Linked DNA regions of Pigmentibacter sp. JX0631. The protein of the gene in region 2 binds, or shares a complex with, the protein of the main gene of each other region. Links are inferred from orthologs where the notes say so. Each region holds a gene or a part of one and is shown on either strand. Other genes may lie near its edges.

The links. The genes of interacting proteins can lie anywhere in the genome.
Region 1: the proteins of QEJ31_RS07135 (region 2) and uvrB are in contact, whole or in part, in a crystal structure (PDB 7EGT), measured with the Thermus thermophilus proteins. The link is inferred for Pigmentibacter sp. JX0631 from one-to-one orthologs. Residues at the interface, in WP_096412145.1 of Thermus thermophilus: His654, Arg656, Phe657, Gln666, Asp668, Glu669, Lys680, Arg681, Leu682, Ser683, Lys685, Tyr686, Ala687; in WP_096411307.1 of Thermus thermophilus: Glu23, Leu25, Arg26, Asp27, Gly28, Glu29, Arg30, Phe31, Arg55, Glu326, Asp327, Phe328, Glu379, Ser382, Gln383, His398, Gly400, Arg401.

What each region holds. Positions count from the first base shown.
Region 1 is NZ_CP123622.1:3,239,661-3,242,897, reverse strand. What follows is about bases 265-3,237. They hold uvrB (excinuclease ABC subunit UvrB), read right to left. Parts: upstream 2,782-3,237; coding sequence 748-2,781; downstream 265-747. Other genes in these bases: hemH (ferrochelatase), read right to left, coding at 2,800-3,237; truA (tRNA pseudouridine(38-40) synthase TruA), read right to left, coding at 265-747. Outside these bases: more of truA, read right to left, coding at 1-264. UniProt on the Escherichia coli protein: The UvrABC repair system catalyzes the recognition and processing of DNA lesions. A damage recognition complex composed of 2 UvrA and 2 UvrB subunits scans DNA for abnormalities.
Region 2 is NZ_CP123622.1:1,631,999-1,635,484, forward strand. What follows is about bases 238-3,229. They hold QEJ31_RS07135 (UvrD-helicase domain-containing protein), read left to right. Parts: upstream 238-565; coding sequence 566-2,893; downstream 2,894-3,229. Other genes in these bases: QEJ31_RS07130 (N-acetyltransferase), read left to right, coding at 238-533; rpe (ribulose-phosphate 3-epimerase), read left to right, coding at 2,910-3,229. In the rest of the region: more of QEJ31_RS07130, read left to right, coding at 1-237; more of rpe, read left to right, coding at 3,230-3,486. UniProt on the Escherichia coli protein: A helicase with DNA-dependent ATPase activity. Unwinds DNA duplexes with 3'-5' polarity. Translocates on single-stranded DNA with 3'-5' polarity. Initiates unwinding more efficiently from a nicked substrate than double-stranded DNA.

The DNA.
Region 1 (3,237 bases), 1.6 Mb from region 2 along the record:
TAAACCCCACGCTGGTGCACAAACTCCTGTTAAATTTCTGTTTTTATGCAAATACCCTTCGGTTATGGTATTCTTTGATAACTTATTGCTTGCAATATCAACGGCGGTTCCCACCATGTTGCGGATCATATTTTTCAAAAACCCTTCACCCCAAATATCAATAACAATACATTCAGAATAAACAGGATGAAATTGCGCATGAATTTGGTAGATTTTTTTTATCGTATTTTTAGCTCCACAATCTATAGCTCGAAATGCAGAAAAATCGTGCTCACCGACAAAATTTTGCAATTGCAAAAACAGTTCAGAAACATCTAATTTCGTTCTAACATGCCAACATCTTCGAGTTAAAAATGCATGTTCTGAAAAACCATACCAAATTAAATATCGATAATGCTTTCCTTGTGAAGAAAACCGTGCATGAAAATCACTTGCGACATGTTCTACCGAATACAAAGAAATATCCAAATGCAATTGCGAATGAAAAATTCCATTTAATCCTTTTTGTATTCTTTCCAAAGAATAATTAGTTTGAGATTGTAAATTTAAAACAAAGCTATTTGCATGTACACCAGCATCTAATCGACTGCAACCTGTTAAAGTTACAGTTTCTTTAGTCAAAATAAACCATGCTTTTGTTATAGCTTCTTGGACTGTAAAAACATTAGGTTGTTGCTGATAACCATGAAATTTTTCACCATTCCAAGAAAATATTAATTTAAAATTCTGATACTCTTTTTCTTCCATCTATGATTCACCTGTTAGTAAAAGAATTTGTTCTTTTAATAGAAAGATTTTATCGCGTAATTGAGCCGCTAATTCAAAATCCATTTTTTGCGAAGCTTTTATCATTTCTTTTTGCATTTTTTGCACATATTTTTCCAGTTTTTTAGCATCTTTTAAAATATTTTCATCATCTAAATTAGCGATAGCTTGAATTAATTTTTCTTGAAATTCATCACCATAGTCAAGATTATATATTTTCTTTAGATCATCAGGAATTTTTTTGTATACAGTTTGAGGTGTAATATTATTTTCGGTATTATATTTTTCTTGTTTCTCTCTTCTTCTAGAAGTTTCTTCAATACAAAATTTAATACTTTCTGTTTCCTTATCAGCATACAAAATAACTCTTCCATTAGCATTTCTAGCCGCCCTACCAACAGTTTGGATTAAGCTTGTTTTACTTCTTAAAAAACCTTCTTTATCTGCATCTAAAATAGCTACCAATGATACTTCAGGTAAATCGAGTCCTTCTCTTAGCAAATTGATACCAACAAGAACATCAAAAATACCTAAGCGCAGATCTCGTAATATTTCTACTCGCTCTATACTTTGAATTTCAGAATGCAAATATTTTATTTTTATGCCAAATTCGGCATAATAAGCAGTTATATTTTCCGCCATTTTTTTAGTCAGAGTTGTAATTAAAATTCTTTCTTTTTTTGCTACAACATTTTGGATTTCAAATAAAAGATCATCAATTTGACCTTTTGCTGGTTTAACGAGAATTTGAGGATCGATTAAGCCAGTAGGACGAATAATCTGTTCAACAATTTCAGTTCCTGCATGTTCTAATTCATATTTAGCAGGAGTTGCTGAAACATAAATAGTCTGACCCATTCGATCTTTAAATTCATCAAAATTTAACGGACGATTATCTAATGCAGCTGGTAAGCGAAATCCATATTGCACTAAGGTTTCTTTTCTTGCTCTATCGCCACGATACATACCGCCAATTTGTGGAACTGTGACATGACTTTCATCAATAACTAATAAATAATCTTTTGGAAAATAATCAAGTAAAGTAGCAGGAGGTTTACCAGGAGACCGTCCATCTAAGTAACGAGAATAATTTTCTATGCCTTGACAGTATCCAATTTCACGGATCATTTCTAAGTCGTGTAACGTTCTTTGCTCAATTCGTTGAGCTTCAATATGTTTTCCATTATTTTTAAATTCAGAAACTTTTTCAATTAAATCATGGGAAATTTGGGAAATAACTTCGTCAATTTTTTCATTCTCTAAGACATAATGCGAGGCAGGATAGATATTTATTTTTTGAATTTTTTCTATTACTGTTCCTTTAAGTGCGTCAATTGTAGATAATTTTTCAATTTTATCTCCCCAAAATTGAATTCGCACTGCTCTTTCATTTTCTGATGAAGGAACGACTTCAATTATATCACCACGCACCCGAAATTTTCCTCTTTCTAAGGATATATCATTTCGAGTATATTGAATGGAAATAAGTTGGCGAATAAAATCATCTCTGGAAAATTCTGCATTTAAATTTAAAACTATTCTTGAATTTAAATAAGTATCGGGAGCTCCTAAACCATAAATACAACTTACAGAACTGACAATAATAACGTCTCGCCGTTCAAATAAGGCTTTTGTCGCACTATGCCGCATTTTGTCGATATTATCGTTAATAGATGCAGATTTATCGATAAAAGTATCCGTACTTGGCAAGTAGGCTTCTGGCTGATAGTAGTCATAGTAACTGATAAAATATTCAACCGCATTATTTGGAAAAAGTTCTTTAAATTCTTGAAATAATTGCGCAGCTAATGTTTTATTATGTGCAATGACTAAAGTGGGTCTTTGGGTTTTTGCGACAACATTAGCAATGGTAAATGTCTTCCCAGAACCAGTCACACCAAGCAATATTTGTTCTGAAAGTCCTGCAGATAAACCTGAAACTAATTTTTCTATAGCCTGCGGCTGATCGCCTGTTGGTGTCACAGGCCAAGAAATTTCAAAAGGTTTTTCCGACATAATTATTTCCTAAAAAAATTAAGCATATTTTTGGATCATTTTTACCACTGATTGGGCCCAATTGGAATCAGCATTTAAAGAAGGAATAAGACGTAAATCTTCTCCCCCAATTTCTAACCATTGTTCCCTTGCACGCATTTGAATTTCTTCTAAAGTTTCTAAACAATCTGCGACAAAAGCAGGGCAAAATACCGCTATTTTTTTATAACCTTTATCTGCTAATTCTTGCAATAAAAGATCAGTATAAGGTTTAATCCAAGGATCTTTTCCAAGTCTTGATTGAAATGAAGTAGTATAATTTTGCGGTGAAAGATTTAATTTTTTTGCTAACAGTCTTGTGGTTGCAAAACATTGCGCTCGGTAACAAAATTGATTTTCTTTTTCTATTTTTTCACAGCAGTTATCTTTTGTTAAACAGAATTTTCCTTTTGTTAAATCTGATTTTTTTACATGTCT
Region 2 (3,486 bases):
TAGCAGAAAATGATGACTTTCAAAAAGGAATAGATGCTGAAGACGAAAGAATTGTAGGATTTGTTCTTGGCACAGTCATGTCAAAGCCAGGAACGGCTTGGAGCTACGGCTATATTGTCTGGCTTTGTGCACACCCAAACTGGCAAAGGGAAGGCGTTGCAAGCAAGCTAATAGATAAAGTTGTTGAAGCCTTTGTTGAAAATGAAGGTGTTCGAATTATTATGGCTGATACAGATCCAAGCAATAATAGAGCTGTCCAATTCTTCAAAAAGAAAGGTTTTGATCAAGAACATCAGCATGTCTTTTTAACTTCTAATATTGAAAATAACCCTTTATATTCTGATTTGTTACATAAATCTCGGGCAGCGGCTCTTGAAGAACAGTATTTGAAAAAAATTAGAAGACTAGCTATAGGTTCATCAGGGCTAGCAGCCGTGAAAAATCTTAAAAGGAAAAATATAAATAGTAAAAATGAACCTAACAAAAATAAAACTGCAAAACGTAAAAAGAAAAAATCTAAAAAAAAGAAATGATATTTTTCTGTCAATATATATAGGAAACTTCAATGCTTAAAGAATTAACCTCACTTGATCTATCATTATTAAATAAAGCTCAATACCAAGCTTGTATTCATAAAGATGGGCCGGCTGTTGTTTATGCTGGAGCAGGAAGTGGTAAAACTAGAGTTATTTGTTCAAGAATAGGTTGGCTAATAACAATAGAAAAAGTTCCAGCTTCATCTATTTTAGCAGTCACTTTTACCAACAAAGCCGCTAAAGAAATGAAAGAAAGAATCAATGAATATATTGGAGAACGTAATACAAAGAATTTAATTATTTCAACCTTTCATTCATTTTGTGCGCGTTTTCTAAGAATATATTCCTCCCAAGCCGGATTTCAGCCAGGTTTTACAATATTTGATGATAATGATCAAAAAAGTTTGTTAAAAGATTTATTAAAACAATTAAATATTCCAGATAAATTGTTATCAGTAAGTACAGTAAAATCTAAAATTGATAAAATTAAAAATTTAGGATTAACTCCTGAAGAATATTTAAGAGAAATAAAAAATAATGCTGATATTATCACTAAAGAAAATCAATACCAATTAAAACAATTTGGCGAATACTACGACCCAGAACTCATTCAAAAGGTATATGATTTATATCAAAGAAATTTAAAAAAACAAAACGCTATGGATTTTAATGATTTATTATTAGAAATGTATAAATTATTAGAAAATAATAATTCCGTTTTACAATCAATGCAAAATCGTTTTAAGTATTTTTTAATTGATGAATTTCAAGATACAAACCCTATACAATTTAAATTAATAAAAATTTTATGTTCTCATACCAATAACTTATTTATAGTTGGAGATGATGACCAAAGTATTTATTCTTGGCGTGGAGCTGAGCCTTCTTTTATTCTTAATTTCGATAAAGAATATAAAAATGTTAAAGTATTCAAATTAGAAGAAAATTATCGAAGCTCTGATAAAATAATTGGAGCTGCAACAAGCGTTATAAAAAACAATTACAAAAGAGCCGATAAAACTATTTTTACTAATAAAATAAATGGCACAAAAATTAAGTTCAAATCATGTGAAGACCCCTATTCTGAAGCAAGATATATTGCTAATGAAATATATTCTGCAGTCCAAAATAATGAAGTTTTCTCTAATTTTTGTATTTTATATCGAACAAATGCGCAGAGCCGTTCTTTAGAAGATGAACTAAGAAGAAGAATGTTACCTTATATTATTTATGGCTCAGTTCGGTTTTATGAACGTGCAGAAATTAAAATATTATTGGCTTATTTAAAATTAATAATAAACTCTACTGACGAAGCATCTCTTCTAAAAATAATAAATACACCGCGTCGAGGTTTTGGAGAAAAAGCTGTTCAAAAATTAAAAGAACTATCACTTCAGAAAAATGAAAGTATGTTAAAAACGCTTACAGAAGTAGTTTATGGAACTTTAGAAAATGATTTATCTCGATCTTTATCTGGTGTAAAAGATTTCATAATGAATTATCAAAAATGGAAAAATAACATTTTAGAACATAACAAACCTTCAGTTACTTTAGCTCAAATTGTTTCTGATATTAATTTTGAAATTTATCTTAAATCTACTCATCCTGAAGATTTTGATGAACGCTGGCTAAACGTTATAGAATTAAAAAATGCTCTTATAGAATTTGAAAACACTGAAAATGAAGAACTGCTTGAAGAAAAAAATGGGTTAGAAAAATTAAGTCTTTTTATTGAACAAGCTATGCTTACTATTGAGCCAACAGTTTATAATGTGCAACAAGGCAGTGCAAATGCAATTACTCTAATGACAATTCATTCCGCTAAAGGACTTGAATACCAAAATATATTTTTAGCGGGTTTGGAAGAAGGAGTATTGCCACATCAAAATTCCTTGGATTCACCTGAAGCAATTGAAGAAGAGCGTCGTTTAATGTATGTAGCAGTCACTAGGGCTAAAAACAATTTAGTGATAACAAATTGCAAAAAAAATAGGTATAAAGATTTTTTACCTGCTCAAGAAAGCCGTTTTATTAGCGAAATACCAGAAAAATATATCGATATCCTAGATCATACTGGAAATATCAAAAAAGAATTTGGTAAAATATCAAGCACAAATAAATTTATTGATAAACCGAGAATATTTAAAGGTGATGAACTTTTAAATGAACAAAAAATTGAATCTGGAAATGAAGAACATATTTGGAGAAAAGGACAACGAGTCACTCATAAAGTATTTGGTGAGGGTATAATTAGAGAGATAGAAAAAAGTTCACAGGGATATAGATTGAAAATCAAATTTGAAAAAAATAATGTTGGTGAAAAAACCTTAATTCACACCTATGTTAATCCCATTTAATATAAAAGGTATTTAAATGAAATCAGAAATAAAAGTTTCACCCTCAATTGCTGCTGGAAATTTAATGCGTTTAGAAGAAGAAGTTAAACGACTTGAAGAAAGTGGTGCTGATAGCATCCATTTTGATGTTATGGATGGCCACTTTGTACCATTATTAACTATAGGTATACCATTTATTGAACAAATGCGTAAAATTACTAATATGAAATTAGACGTACATATTATGGTAACAAATCCAGATAGTGTTTTTCAAGATTATTTAAATGCTGGGGCTGATATTTTAACTTTTCACCAAGAATCTGCTATTCATCCTCACCGAATTTGTATGAAAATTAAGGAAACAGGTAAAAAAGCAGGCATCGCCTTAAATCCAGGAACAAATTGGAATACTATAGAATATCTCTTGCCTGTCTTAGATCAAATAACAATCATGTCTGTAAATCCAGGTTTTTCTAGACAAATGCATCTTCCATTGGTTCACAAAAAAATTTCTGCACTTGCAAAATATAAAAAAGATAACGATTTAAAGTATGATATTATGGTTGATGGAGGAGTTAATTCTGAAAATGTCTACCTTTTGAGACAACTAGGAA